2 regions of the Enterococcus sp. DIV0840 genome follow, and region 1 is predicted to be linked to the other one. Evidence: riboswitches for the same ligand, from Rfam matches in the RefSeq annotation. Region 1 holds a riboswitch; the other holds the start of a gene.

Region 1 (7,875 bases):
AGAAATTGGTGTTGGTGCGGATAAATTTGACGTAGAACAATTTAACGTTGATTTCGCTTATACAATGGATGGCGGTCCAGTGGGGGAATTGCAATACGAAACATTCAACGCAGCACAAGCAGAAGTCACCATTCAAGGGAAAAATGTGCATCCTGGAACAGCAAAAGATACGATGATCAATGCATTGCAGTTGGCAATCGATTTCCAGAACCAATTACCGCAAAATGAAGTGCCTGAAAAAACAGACGGTTACGAAGGATTTTTCCATTTAGCTCAAATGAGTGGTACTCCAGAAGAAGCACAAATGACTTATATCATCCGTGATCATGATCGTGAAAAATTTGAAGCGCGTAAAGCGTTGATTCTTAAAGTTCAAGAAATTATCAATCAGCCGTTTGATCAAGAACGTGTTCAAATCGACTTATTTGATCAATATTACAACATGGGTGAAGTAATCGAAAAAGATATGAGCATTATTGAATTGGCAAAAAATGCGATGATCGAACTTGATATCGAGCCTTTGATCGAACCTGTCCGAGGCGGAACAGATGGTTCTAAAATTTCTTATCTAGGTATTCCAACGCCTAATATTTTTGCTGGTGGCGAAAATATGCATGGCCGCTTTGAGTTTGTTTCATTGCAAGCTATGGAAAAAGCGACGGATGTCATTGTGAAAATTGCAGAATCTAACGCTAAATAAAGTTCGTGTCTATTGATAATAGTAGTAAAATTTGAAAAGAGGGAGTAACGTTACAGGTAGTGACTTACTTCCTGTTTTTCTGTCAAGGTTAGACGAATCGGCTGCGCCTTTGCTTTGAAACATAGTGGGACGTTGTCACCATTTTTAGTATGAGGAGGAACTCAAGTGGAAAATGTAATGATACTTTTTAATGAAACATCTGGTAAAGATAAAGGCAGAGAATTAGCAGAACAGTTTGTAGAGTATGCAAAAAATCATGGACAAACAAACACCCATTTTCTATTAGAACAAGTTGGCCCAGATTGTGATAGCAAAAAAACAGTCGAAAAAGCGAAGACTGAAAATATTGATACACTTATTTTCATTGGTGGAGATGGCACGATCAATCATAATGTGGAGGATTTTAAAGAAGAGTTGCCGCACCTAAACGTTGGGTTATTGCCAGGTGGAACGGTGAATAACATGGCTAGAGTTTTAGGTATACCAATGAAATTTGAAGCAGCAGCTGATGTGATTTTAGGTGGAGTCACTAGAAAAATCGATTATGGTATGATTAACGAAAAAGTGATTGTTAGTACAATGACGATTGGTATTTTAGCAGATACAGCGGCTCGGATCAGTCAAGAAGACAAACAAAAATACGGTAAGCTTATTTTTGTTAAGAACTTTTTTAAATTGCTCGCAAAGAAAAAACGTTATCGCTTAGAAATCAAAACAGAAAAAGAGCAGTGGCAAGGAAAGACACAGTTGGTTACTGTGACGATGACAAATTCTGTTGGTGGTTATACAAATTTTGATGATTCGGCTTCGCCAGATGATGGACTGTTTCATTTAACTATTCTACCGAAATTAAACTTTTTCAAATTGGCTTTTTATCTACCAAAAATTATTGCAGGAAAAATCTATGAGCTTCCTGATATCAAATACATGACAGCAGCTGAAATAAACATTAAAAGTCAAAATGAAAAAAAAGTTGGGACACGTGTGGATGGTGATCCAAGTGAAGATTTACCAATTCAAATGAAAGTGGTTAAGCATGGTTTGACTGTTTTTGTCCCTGGTTCTTAGGCTTTACTTTTTGTTTAAGTGTTTGATTAACTTTACAACGCTTGGTTTTTCAAGGTATTCTATTAAGAGAATGATTGTTGGAGGAAAATGAATGACAGGTTTGTTGAAACATTTACCATGGGTGTATTTGCTCATCGTAAATTTGGTTGAATTATTTGTGATGTATCTTGATAAACAACGAGCTAAAAGAAAAAAATGGCGGATTCCTGAATTTGATCTTTTATTTATAGGCTTGATTGGAGGGGGAATCGGTGGTTTATTCGCTCAACAACTTTTTCATCATAAAACGAGAAAATTACGCTTTTATTTTTTCTTTATCTTTGGTACACTTGTGGCTATTGCAATTATTTGTTTTAGTTATAAAAGATAATCGTGAATACAAATTTAGTGGGGAGAAACTATGAAAAGCAATTCTAAAACAAAAGTTTTCCTGAATATCGGCCTGTTAGCCATTTTTATCGGAGTGATTATTTATGTGATGGATAATTCTCTAAGTGATATATTTGCTCAATTAATGGAAACAAGTTGGATCGTTGTTGCCCTAGTTATTTTGTTGGGAGTCATATATCAAATCGTCGAAGGCCGTTCCATCAAAGAGATTGCTTCTTATTTTCAAAAAGATTTCACAACGAAAGATGGTTTTTTTACTTCTTGTTATGTCGCATTTTATCGTGTGATTTCATTTGGAACTGGAACATTGCTTTCTGAAATTTATTTTTATAAGAAAAAAGGATTAGCAGTTTCTCAAGGTGTAGGCGTGACAGCGTTACATATGATCATGTATAAAGTCGCCGTCATTTTTCTGTCAGTACTTGGATTGGTTTTCCAATTTTCTTTATTTTATGAACGTGCACCAAAAATGATTCCTTTTATTTTAATGGGCGTCGGATTGACCTTTGTGATTATCTTTTCACTACTGATTCTTTCAAGTAGTATCAATCTTCAAGTAATGTTAATAAGCTGGACAAATAAGCTCTTTAAGCGAAAAAAATTACGGGATTGGGTAGATAAATGCAATCTGCAAATCTATTCTTTAAGAGAAACGGTTCAAACTGTTACCAAAGACCGTTCAGCGATGATTCGGATTTTTGGCTGGAATGTAGCGAAGTTACTTTTTTGGTATGTGATTCCATATGTTGTATTGGTTGAGAATCATCCAAATATTGATTTTCTTTTAGTTCTTTCCTTTACCAGTTTTTCAGTTATCTTGTCTGGTGTATTTCCAACACCAGCAGGAATTGGTCCGTTTGAATTTGTTTATTTATTACTCTTTAAACCTTTAGTGGGAACTGTTGATGCAGTATCATCTTTATTATTGTACCGCTTTGGCAGCTTTGTTTTACCATTTTTGATTGGGTTTGTTTATGTCTTGATTCAAAAAAGACGAGAGATAAAATTAGGACTTCATGCTGTTAGGAAAGAGAAAAAAGAAGTCACGGATGAGTAAAGATGAAAAGCGTTAACTAAAAAGGGCCGAACGAAACAGAGATAGTTTCGTTCGGCTCTTTTATATTTGAATAATCGCTTTATTAGAGTTACTATTGATAAGTAAAGAATATATTTATGGGAAGGTGAAAATATGAGTAAAAAAATTACCACAAGTGAAGGGCAACCCGTAGCGAATAATCAACACTCGCAAACAGCTGGAAAAAGAGGGCCAGTATTGATTCAAGATATTCATCTTTTGGAAAAGTTAGCTCATTTTAATCGCGAAAGAATTCCTGAAAGAGTGGTTCATGCTAAAGGCGCTGGTGCTTTTGGCGAGTTTGAGCTGACTAATGACATGAGTAACTATACAAAAGCTGGACTTTTTAATGAAGTAGGGAAAAAGACGAGAGTAGCGATTCGCTTTTCCCAAGTAGCTGGTGAATCGGGGTATATCGACACATACCGTGATGTCAGAGGGTTTGCAGTCAAATTCTACACAGAAGAAGGAAATTATGATATTGTCGGCAATAATACGCCGGTATTTTTTGTCAATGATGCGTTAAAGTTTCCTGATTTTATTCATTCTCAAAAGCGTGATCCAAAAACACATTTACGTGATCCCTATATGCAATGGGATTTTTGGTCTCATTCACCTGAATCTGTCCATCAAGTAACGATTTTAATGGCAGATCGAGGGATTCCTGCAAGTTATCGTACGATGCATGGATATGGCAGTCACACCTTTAAATGGGTCAATAATCAAGGAGAAGTTTTTTGGGTGAAGTATCATTTTAGAACAAATCAAGGTGTAAAAAATCTAACAGATGATGTTGCTGCACAGATTGCTTCTGAAAACACGGATTATCTAATGGATGAATTATTTCAGGCAATTGAAACAGGCGATTTTCCTTCATGGACACTTTGTGTACAAATCATTCCATATGAAGAAGGTTTGAACTACAAATATGATTTATTTGATGTAACCAAAGTCGTTTCACAAAAAGATTATCCATTGATCGAAGTTGGCAAAATGACATTGAATGAAAATCCTCAAAACTATTTTACAGATGTGGAAGAAATTGCATTTTCACCAGCTAACTTGGTACCGGGGATCGAAGTATCACCAGATAAGTTACTACAAGGAAGACTATTTGCCTATAAGGATGCAGCGCGCTATCGTTTAGGTGTTAATTATGATCAGCTACCTGTCAATAAACCAATCAATGAAGTTAGGAATTATGAACGAGATGGATTCATGCAAGGGAATAACCTTGGTGGGGCAGTTAATTATGAACCAAATAGTCAAGGTGGACCAGTCCAAGACGAATCAGCCGCGATTACGCCATTTGATGTAGAAGGGCAGGCAGGAACTTATGAGTATGGTCCAAATCATTATTCTCAAGCGGGTGATCTTTATCGTTTGATTCCAGAAGCTGAAAAAGAACGTTTAGTCCAAACTATCAAAAATAACTTAGGTCAGGTGGATAATCGAGAAATTCAGATTTTAGCAATCAAACAATTTTATCAAGCCGATCAAGACTATGGGTCAAGAGTCGCTGAAGCTTTGAATATTCCAATTGAAGAAATTCAGCTGTAAAAATTGTTTAAACCAGTCACTAATAAAATAGTATGCTATACTTTAGATAAGTACTAGGGGAGTCATTTTGACTGAGATGTTCGTTTGAACGGACCCTTTGAACCTGTGAGTTTATACTCGCGTAGGGAAGTAGTCTGAGAAATAGAATACAACGACTTAACTCTATGAAATGGTTCTTTGTCATTTTATAGAGTTTTTTTCTGTTTTTTTAAGATTCTTCTCAAAAAATCGAGGAGGAATTGTATGACATTTACCGAAGAAGCAAGGAAATCTGTCGATAAAATTTGGCAGGAAAGTAAAGAACATCCGTTTATTTTAGAGTTAAAAGCAGGAACCTTAGCTCCAGAAATTTTTCGTTATTATTTGATCCAAGATCGTTATTATTTGGAACAATTTAGCCAAATACACTTGAAAGCTGCAGCTTTAACAATGAATAAAGAGATTGAGGCTTGTTTTCTAGAAGGCGTTAAAAGTTTGGAAGCAGCAGAAATTTCGGTTAGAAAGACATTTTTCAAAGACCTGAACGTGACAGAAGAGGAAATTGATCACACACCAATTGCACCTTCTGCTTATCAATACACCTCTCACATGTATCGAGAGATCGGAACTAAAAGTCTAGCTAGAACAGCTGCGGCTTTATTGCCATGTTACTGGTTGTATCAAGAAATTGGTGAAGAACTAATTTATAGCGGCTCCCCAGATCCTTTATATCAACGCTGGATCGAAACCTATGATAGTGAAGGTTACCGGGAATCTGTCATTCGGCAAAGACATTTGACTGATTATCTTGCAGAACAAGTTTCGACCGAAGAACGATCACTTATGAAGCAAGCATTTATTATCAGTAGTTATGAAGAATTAAACTTTTGGGAAATGGCTTATACGAAACAAAAATGGGGGCTAAAACATGATTAATTATCAATTGATCGATGAACTGCGTTTAAAAAATCCGCTTGTTCATACTATTACTAATATTGTTGTAGCGAATGATTCTGCTAATGGTTTACTAGCGATCGGTGCATCGCCGTTTATGTCAAGTACAATTGCTGAAATGGAAGAAGTAGCTGCGATTGCGGATGTTGTTGTTTTAAATATGGGGACCTTGAATGATGAACAATTAACAGCGATGATCATAGCTGGTAAAAAAGCGAATGAACTGGGGAAACCCGTTGTTTTAGATCCTGTAGGCGTGGGCGCAACACTTTATCGTAAACAAGCAGTTGCAGAATTATTGAATCAAGTCAAGCCAACGTTGATTCGGGGAAACGCTGGAGAAATCGCTGCATTAAGTGGAACTGCTTGGGCTGCTAAAGGGGTAGATGCTGGAGAAGGCTCAGCGGATGTCAAAAAACTAGCCGAAAAACTAGCGCTAGATACAAACTGTTTTATTGCAGTTAGCGGAGCAACCGATGTGATCACAGATGGGAAGCAAACTTATCTTGTAAAAAATGGAACCCCTTATTTTACCAAGATGACAGGTGCGGGTTGCCTACATGGCTGTGTTTGTGGTGCTTTCTTGGCCGTTGATGAGGAATGCTCTTTAGAAAGCGTAGTTTTTGCAAGTACACTTTATGCATTAGCAGGGGAAATTGTCGGAGAACAGTTAACCAGTGTTTCAGTTGGTTCATTTAGAACTTATTTACTAGATCAATTATCTGGATTAGAGAGTAGGTTAGTACAAGAAAAAGCTAGAGTAGAAAGGGTTGATACAAATGAATGAAACAATTCAAGCCTTAACGATTGCCGGATTTGATAGCGGTGGCGGGGCAGGGATGCAAGCTGATTTAAAAACATTTCAAGAACGTTCTGTGTTTGGTACCTCTGTTTTGACGGCTTTGCCTATCCAAAATACGCAAGGGGTAAAAAATGTGTACGATATTCCCTTGGAAGCGATTCAAGATCAGTTAGAGGTTGTCAAAGAAGATTTTAAAATTTCAGCTGTCAAAACCGGTATGTTATTTACTACGGAAATCATTTATCTCGTTTCAACATTTTTAAAAACAAGCGATTTTGGTCCATTGGTCATAGATCCTGTGATGATCGCTAAAAGTGGCCAAGCCTTATTAAAAGATTCTGCTGTCAAATCGTTGATTGAAGATTTATTGCCGCAAGCATTTGTTGTTACACCGAATATTCCAGAAGCAGAGGTCATTAGTAACATGACAATCACAACCAAAGAAGAAATGCTTATAGTAGCAAAAAATATTCAATTATTGGGTGTCAAAAATGTTGTCATAAAAGGCGGTCATTATCTTGAGAAGACACAATCGTCTGATTTATTGTTACTTGAAGATGGCCAAATAGAATGGTTATCCGCACCGAGAATCAATACTAAAAATACTCATGGCACAGGTTGTACATTTTCAGCATGTATTACAGCTGAATTAGCCAAAGGACAATCGGTAAGAGCAGCTGTCCATACGGCAAAAGAATTTATTCAGGCAGCAATTGCTGACGGAATTCAAGTTGGTTTGGGAAATGGACCGACAAATCATTGGGCGTATAGAAAGGTAGAGCGCAATGGGAGACATTAAAGAAATGCTTTCAGTCTATTTTATTGCAGGAACCCAAGATATCGCAAATGGAGATTTACCAAACGTTTTGGAGGAAGCTTTAAAGGCAGGAGTTACGTGTTTTCAATATCGTGAAAAAGGCAGAGGGTGTTTGGTGCAACCGGAGGCTAAAAAGAAGATGGCAAAAACTTGTCAGCAACTATGTAGACAATATCGGGTTCCATTTTTGATCAATGATGATGTTGTTTTGGCCTTAGAAATTGACGCTGATGGGATTCATGTTGGACAAAAAGACCAAGCAATTGAAGAGGTTTTATCACTATTTTCAGATAAAATCGTTGGCTTATCTTGTCATGATGAAAGAGAAGTTCTAGTAGCGAATGAACTGGGGAAAATTTCTTATTACGGCATCGGACCAGTTTACGGTACGATATCTAAAGAGGATGCTGAACAGCCGATTGGTTTGGTGAGACTGCAAGAATTAGCGGAAAAAGCGCATAAACCAGTTGTCGCAATAGGTGGGATCAATACGGAAAATGCTCAAAGTGTGTTAACTGCAAATGTTGATG
Region 2 (7,875 bases), 820 kb from region 1:
GCAATTTCCGGCGGAATCGGTGCACCAATGTTTGATAAAAGTGTCATCATTTTAAGCGTGGTTTTCATTACTTTCGTGATTCTACTAGGTATCTCTATGAACTGGCTGCAAAAGAAACATTTAGAAGGAAAGTCTGAACTAGACGACAATCAAAAACTATTAGCACTTGAAAATGAATAGTAAAAAGTAATTCAGTCAAACGCATTAAATTCATCAGTAAAATTGTGTCGAAAGAACGGACAGAATAACAAAAATAAAACACCAAATATCCTTGTAAAATAGGAATTGTCAATAAGACAAAAATAAGAAAAGGACGTGACATTATGTGCACAAGTATTTTTACAAAAACGAAAGACAACAAACATCTACTATCAAGAACAATGGATTTTTCATTCCCGTTGGATCCTAGCCCAACCTATATGCCCAGAAACTATACATGGGTTTCAGAAGTCAATGAGCAATCATTTACGAATTCACTTGGCTTTGTAGGAGCTGGACGATTGTTAGGGAGTTCATACTTCGTAGCGGATGGAGTCAACGAAAAAGGACTCTCTATCGCAGAATTATATTTACCAGGAGAAGCAATTTATCAAACAGAAGCGGAGCAAGGCAAAAAAAACTTTGCACCTCATGAATTAATTTTATGGATTTTAGGAAATTGTGCGACGATTGAAGAAGTGGCAGAGCATATCAAAGAGATCAACTTAGTTGGGCTTAAGGCACCAATGTTGAATATCATTACACCACTTCATTGGATCATTACAGATGAATCTGGTCGTTGCGTGATTATTGAACCAACTGAAAAAGAACTAAAAATCAAAGAAAATCCAGTAGGAACGATGACAAATACTCCTTATTTTGAATGGCATATCGATAATTTGCGTAATTATCTACATGTACGGCCAGCTCAATATGAGCCAGCAAGATTCGGTGATTATCTTGCTTTACCATTCTCACAAGGAACGGGCACAATGGGCTTACCTGGTGGCTATACACCGCCTGAACGTTTTGTTCGAGCAGCGTTCTTCAAAGAACATATCGACCAAGCACAAGATGAAGCAACTGGTGTAACCAACGCCTACCATATTTTAGCAACGGTTCGAATCCCTAAAGGAATTGTTGTGACCTCAGAAGGTGCTCAAGATTACTCTCAATATGTAGGAACAATGTGTAACGAAAGCCGTTCTTACTACTTTAATAGTTACGATAATAGCCAAATCGCTAAAGTAACGATCACAGATGACTTGCTTGAAGTAGATAAACCAATCACTTTTATGGCAGATAAAATTGAAACATTCAAAACCTTAAATTGATTTTAATCAAGTTAAAAAATGAAGCTTTAAAGGAGACAAAGAAACGATCTTGTTTCCTTTAAGTTTCATCATTCAGACATAGCAACAATCAAAAAAACAGCACATAGCAAAAACATAAAATGATAATGGAGGAAACAAACAATGAGTAATCAAAATAATGAAACAACCCCAATTTTCGGAACAGAAGCATCAAGCGAAGCCGTGGTCATGACAAGTTTACATAAAAATCCAGTAGCGCCAGAAGTGGCTTACCGTTTGATCAAAGATCAGTTGATTGATGAAGGAAACGCCCGTCAAAACTTAGCAACTTTTTGCCAGACCTACATGGATCCAGAAGTAACACAGTTAATGGCTGAAACAATGGAAAAAAATGCGATCGATAAATCCGAATATCCGCAAACAGCAGAATTAGAAACTAGTTGTGTCAATGTGCTAGCTGATTTGTGGCATGCACCAGATATGAAGCGAATCATGGGGACTTCTACAGTTGGCTCAAGTGAAGCTTGCATGCTAGGCGGTATGGCGATGAAATTCCGCTGGCGCAACCAAGCAATCAAACGTGGGTTGAATATCAACGCGCAAAAACCAAACTTAATCATTGCGTCAGGCTATCAAGTCTGCTGGGAAAAATTCTGTGTATACTGGGATATTGAGATGCGTGAAGTACCCATGGATAACGGAAAGTTAAGCATGAATATCGATAAAGTGTTGGATTATGTAGATGACTATACAATTGGAATCGTCGGGATTTTAGGCATTACTTACACTGGTAAATTTGACGATATCAAGGCATTAGATGCGTTAGCAGAAAACTATAATAAAACGCATGAACATGAACTTGTGATTCATATTGACGGTGCCAGTGGCGCAATGTTTGTTCCATTTGTAGACCCAGAATTAGAATGGGATTTCCGTTTGAAAAATGTTGTCTCTATCAACACATCTGGTCATAAGTATGGTTTAGTGTATCCAGGTGTTGGCTGGGTCCTCTGGCGTGATAAAGAATATTTACCCGAAGAATTGGTTTTCGATGTTAGCTACTTAGGTGGGCATATGCCGACAATGGCTATCAACTTTTCTAGAAGTGCCAGCCAAATTATTGGACAATATTACAATTTTTATCGCTATGGTTTTGATGGATACAAAGAACTTCACACACGTACTAAAGAAGCTGCTGTAAGTATTTCTAAAGCAGTAGAAGCAACTGGCCTGTTCGATATTTACAACGACGGTGAAAACTTACCGATCGTCTGCTATACATTGAAAGAAAATGCAGATGTAGAATGGACACTTTATGATCTAGCCGATCGTCTACAAATGAAAGGATGGCAGGTTCCAGCATATCCTTTACCGAAAGATTTAGATAATCAAGTGATTCAACGATTTGTCTGCCGCGCCGATTTAGGACAAAACATGGCAAACGCTTTGATTAGAGATTTTGAACAATGTGTGGAAGATTTAAATAGTGCTAGAATTTTATATCATGAAAAAACAGAGGCCCATGTACAAGGATTTACCCACTAATATAACCGCTTGAAGGGAGCACAAAGAGGATGACAAACGATGAAGTTATTGAACTTATTGCCAAAACCTTAGAAATGTTAGATCTGGAGTTAGCCTATTTAAAAGCAAATGAAGCAACAAGCAAAAGACAAAGTATGAAGTTGTGGTTTGAAGAAAAAAAAGCAATTTATGAAGTAAAACGTATTTTGCATGAAATTAATTATTATGATCAATACAATGAGGAAGAGTCGAATCAGATCGTCCAAGGATACCTAACACAGGTTCTAAATGTAAGTGAATAATCAATCGTTCATCGAAATTTCAGCTCTTGGCTTTAGGCAAATAGCGTGTGTTTATCTCACTAGTAATTGAATTTTGAGTGTAGAGTAAAAGAGATGTTTTACTCTACACTTAATGATTAATTCAACAAAACAAAAAATAGGAGTGAATAGTATTGAAAAAGGTTTCAACATTTATTTTTGCTACAATTTTAGTAACACAATTATCATTGACAGGTCCAGTCTCGACATTTGCCAATGAATATACATATGAAACAGAATCAAACGAAGTCCCAGAGGAACAAGAAATACAATCGCTTTTACTGATGGAAGAGCAACACATCCAAGTCGAAAAATCAACGGAGGATTTTATTTTAAAGATCGGTGAACAAGCTAGGACCACAGCAAAAGAGCATAATTTATATGCTTCAGTCATGATAGCTCAAGCCATTTTGGAATCCGCTTCAGGAAGCAGTGAATTAAGTCAAATGCCCTATTTTAATTTATTTGGAATCAAAGGAGCATATGAAGATCAAAGTGTTTCTTTTCAAACAATTGAAGATGACGGAGCGGGTCAAATTTATCAAATTGAAGCAGCGTTTAAACAATATCCTAGTTATAAAGAATCATTTGAAGATTATGCAGAACTTTTAAGTGGTGAAAATCCTATTTTTACGGACACATTAAAAAGTTCGACGGAGAGTCATCACCAAGTGACTTTAGCACTCACCGGAACCTATGCCACCGATAGTGCGTATAATCAAAAACTTGATGAATTGATTCATATTTATGATCTAACAAAGTACGATCAAGAGGGCGCGTTAACGCCTTATTTTGGTGGGGAATTTGAGCCATATAACCATGTGAATTATGATAGCGCAAATAGTTATGCAGCAGGTAACTGTACGCAATATGTTTATAATCGAATCACTCAATTAGGTGGGACTATCGGTTTAACGATGGGAAATGGCATGGATTGGGGAAGTACAGGTATTGCGCAAGGTTACGAAGTGTCAAATACACCAAAAGCTGGAAGTGCGGTCTCTTTTCAGCCAGGGATAGCAGGGGCTGATGGAACATATGGACATGTTGCCTTTGTGGAAAAAGTGGGAGAAGATGGTACAGTCGAAATCTCAGAAATGAATGCACTAGGCCTTGGGATTGTTTCAACACGAACCATTGATTCAGAAACAGCAGCACAATTGGTTTATATAACACCTAAATAATCAAAGGAAGCAGATAAGAGAAAAGCAAAAACTACTTTTCCCTTATCTGCTTCTTTTTTATACTATGACACTTGACTTTTTAATTGTGCTACTAACTTGAGTTTTCTTTCAATTTCGATAAAGTCTCTTAACTTGATCGGAAAATCAAACAGATGAACTTTATAAGTAAACCGCTGCTCTTCTTCAATGATATTGGGAATATTTGTGAGCACGATGTCTGATTGTTGCAATACCTGATCTTTTAAAAATGTAATATTGAAATCATGTTTGAATCGATCACTTATTTTAGTGATGATCGTTTGTTTCACAAAGAAAGGCAAATCGCTGTCTAGAAAAATTCTGATCGGTGGTTCATAATAATTTAGTGGTGAAATCGAAGAGAACAAAAGAATATACTTTTGAGCTAGAAATTCATGTGATAAAAAGAGTGCACTACCACTTTCTTCATGTAACTCTTTAATAAAACAATTGAGCTTTTCTTTCAATGCAGGATAGTCATAATCAGCCTCATCCATAATTTGATGACCATCTATATCAACTTGAAGTTGATTAAAGACTTTACAGAAAAGGTGAGCGCAAAAACTAGTTAAGAAAAAACGTTCACGCAACTCTTCTGGAATGGGCATCAATTTCTCGTGGAATCGTTTAACAAATAAGTGAGTTGCTTGGAAAATATCTGATTGGCATTTTTCATGATAATCAAAAACTCGTTGTTTCAATTCCTCGGATTCAAATACTTTGATTTTCATTTGCAGAAGTAAAACATAAAAGCACATTTCCGATTCAACATGAATATGGTAAACGTCCACTAAATCAGTCATCACAGGTAATGTTTGCATCAATGCAGGAAGATTAACATAATTTTTCCATTCAGGATCAAGATCGATCACATGATTTTTTCTAAAACGCATCAAGTTGATTGCTAACATATAAGCCATTTGTTTTCTTTGAATATTTGAAAACTTTAACTTGAAGGCCTCAGAAAAATTGTCAACGGATTGATAGGCCTTTAGTTGGTCGATAGAATCAAATGGCCAAATGACACCTTTAAAGGTTACCCAGCCAATAATATAACTAATGATACGAATATTTTTTTCTTCACCCACAATTTGGAAAGAACTACGAGATAAAGATAAATTATATAAATCCAAAAATACAGTGATCTTTTTTAAGCTTTTTCGGATAGCATTTTCACTAACAAAGTAAGTCATGGCGTATTTTTTTACAGAATAGAATTCTTCAAACATAATCTTTTTCAAAATCTGTATGGTTTCATCTGTTTCCAAAATGTATGTTTTAAACTCTATATAATTACTACCAGAATCTGTTTCTAGCTGAACCCCATTATATTTTTCATAGTTTAATTGAATATAACTATCTTTTACCTCATTATACTCAGCAACCGTATCTTCTAATTGGTGAATATAGCGCTGGATCGTCCGTTCTACAACGTTTAAACGCAAACTTAACTCATTGACACTATACCAACGATGACTTTCAGAAATGATTTCTAATAATTTTAACATGATCTTGTTCTGATCTTCTAGTAAATCAAATATATCTTCTTCCAAAATGGATAACCTCCCAATCAAAAAAAATTAAGTGATAGATATTATCAATGTACCACCTTTTAAAAGAAAAGTGTAATCTTATCTTCTGCGATAAGAGGAATGAATTTTTGCAAGTTATGTCTAGTTATTTTAGACGGAAGAGTGGGCACTTGTTTCTTTACTTTTCAATGACACAATGGTAATCTATTATTGTTATCGTTGCAGAGGGTAACAACTAAAATTAAATAGAACCCATCACAAAGGGGAGCCATGGCTGAGAATGAGTAACAACTCTAAACCCTTGAACCTGTTCGTTAGTACGAGCGTAGGAATTGTGATGGAGTAAATAAATACGTTTACTCCTCCTTTGTGAATTGGTCGTTCTAAAAGGAGGAGTTTTTTATGCAAAGAACATCAGAGTTACGCGTTTGGATCGAAGGGACGATCGTTGCGGCCATTGCAATGGTCTTATCCTTTATTCCGACAAACATTGGGAGTAGTTTTTCAATTTCACTGGGGATGATTCCAGTCACTCTTTTCGCTTTACGAAGAGGGGCCAAAGCAGGATTCTTTTCTGCATTTATCTGGGGATTGTTGCATTTTCCAACGGCGCAAGTGTATTATTTGATGCCTGTTCAAGTGATTATTGAATATATTTTAGCTTTTGGCTTTGCAGGGTTTGCGGGTGTTTATAGTGGTAAACTGCAACAGGCTATCAAAAATAAAGAGTATATGAAGAGTAGTCGGATTATTATTTATGCTTCTTTTTTCGGCACGCTTATGCGTTATTTCTGGCATTTTATTGCAGGCGTTGTATTTTGGGGAAGCTTTGCGCTTTGGGGCATGAATCCTTGGCTATTCTCCTTTGTGATGAATGGCTTGAGTGGGATCGCTACAGCAATAGCAACCTCTGTTGTGTTGTTGTTACTCCTTAAAATCAATCCAACTTTATTTATTCCTACTAACGTGTCACGAATGAGCCAACAGGATAATGGTGTTGAATAATACAATTCTGATGTAGAAATAGTTAAGAGCTAAAACATACACGTTTTAGCTCTTTTTTTGTTTTACGAATAAAAAATATTTTGTTGAAACCCACAGGTAATTTTTTTACACTATTAGGGTGAAGAGGTGAGGAAATGGGGAAGTTTAGCTATTCAGAACGTTCATTGATCAAAAAAGCAATCAAAGGAGACACAAATGCATTAGGGAAAATTTTACGTAAAAATCATGAGTACATGTATAAAATGGCCTACATCTATATAGGCAATAAAGAAGATGCTCTGGATATTATGCAAGAAGCGACGATTCAAGCTATGAAATCGATTCATACACTGAAAGAACCTAGCTATTTTTTAACTTGGTTTTGTAAGATTATGGCAAGACTAGCAAGTAAAGTGATCAATCAAAAGATCAAAATCCGTGAGTTGCAGAACAATCCAGAATTTGAAGAACCAACCGATTTATCTAAAAACAAGAATCAAGCCATGGATGTACTAGAAGCTGTAACATCATTAGAAGATAAATACCGCTTGATTTTGCAGTTATTTTATTACCAAGATTTTTCAGTTAAGGAAATCAGCGAACTCTTAAACATGCCGGAAGGAACAGTTAAAACGAATTTAAAACGAGGACGTGACGCACTAAAAAAAGCCTTAGGGGAGGATTATTATGTCTGATAACGAGAAAAAAATTTTACAAAAAGCAATGAAACAAATCGAAGTGCCAGAAGAAGCACTTACAGCATTAGAGATAGGATCTGGTCAAAGAAAAAATAGAGTCCGTAACTTTCGCTATAAATCGGGAGAAATCATTTTATCTAGTATAGTGATCATTGCTTTTATTTTCGTTGGCACCGTAATGTGGACGAAAGCGAAAGAAACTAACAATAAACCAAGCACTTCAGCCTCTACTGCAACTGAAAGAAAAAAAGAAACGCCAGCGAATATTTTACAGTCAACTAAATACTGGAAAGTTCAAAATGAAGAGGATTATTACAGTTTTG

What was found. Region 1 has a riboswitch for thiamine pyrophosphate ahead of tenA (thiaminase II). Riboswitches for the same ligand answer to the same signal wherever they lie in the genome.
Region 2: linked by a shared signal. The riboswitch ahead of thiT (energy-coupled thiamine transporter ThiT) and the one ahead of tenA (thiaminase II) in region 1 are both predicted to bind thiamine pyrophosphate.

The regions. Positions count from the first base shown of each region.
Region 1 covers NZ_CP172876.1:2,310,251-2,318,125, reverse strand. Annotated here, with positions in the region: gene pepT (peptidase T) at 1-700, shown strand, start outside; gene IGL98_RS11030 (YegS/Rv2252/BmrU family lipid kinase) at 866-1,768, shown strand; gene IGL98_RS11025 (DUF1294 domain-containing protein) at 1,860-2,138, shown strand; gene IGL98_RS11020 (lysylphosphatidylglycerol synthase transmembrane domain-containing protein) at 2,169-3,215, shown strand; gene IGL98_RS11015 (catalase) at 3,348-4,793, shown strand; TPP riboswitch at 4,839-4,938, shown strand; gene tenA (thiaminase II) at 5,037-5,708, shown strand; gene thiM (hydroxyethylthiazole kinase) at 5,701-6,513, shown strand; gene thiD (bifunctional hydroxymethylpyrimidine kinase/phosphomethylpyrimidine kinase) at 6,506-7,327, shown strand; gene thiE (thiamine phosphate synthase) at 7,314-7,875, shown strand, end outside.
Region 2 covers NZ_CP172876.1:1,494,392-1,502,266, forward strand. Annotated here, with positions in the region: gene IGL98_RS07065 (YhgE/Pip domain-containing protein) at 1-180, shown strand, start outside; gene IGL98_RS07070 (choloylglycine hydrolase family protein) at 324-1,313, shown strand; gene IGL98_RS07075 (glutamate decarboxylase) at 1,455-2,837, shown strand; gene IGL98_RS07080 (hypothetical protein) at 2,867-3,118, shown strand; gene IGL98_RS07085 (glucosaminidase domain-containing protein) at 3,271-4,320, shown strand; gene IGL98_RS07090 (helix-turn-helix domain-containing protein) at 4,383-5,891, opposite strand; TPP riboswitch at 6,122-6,219, shown strand; gene thiT (energy-coupled thiamine transporter ThiT) at 6,273-6,875, shown strand; gene IGL98_RS07100 (sigma-70 family RNA polymerase sigma factor) at 7,010-7,549, shown strand; gene IGL98_RS07105 (hypothetical protein) at 7,542-7,875, shown strand, end outside.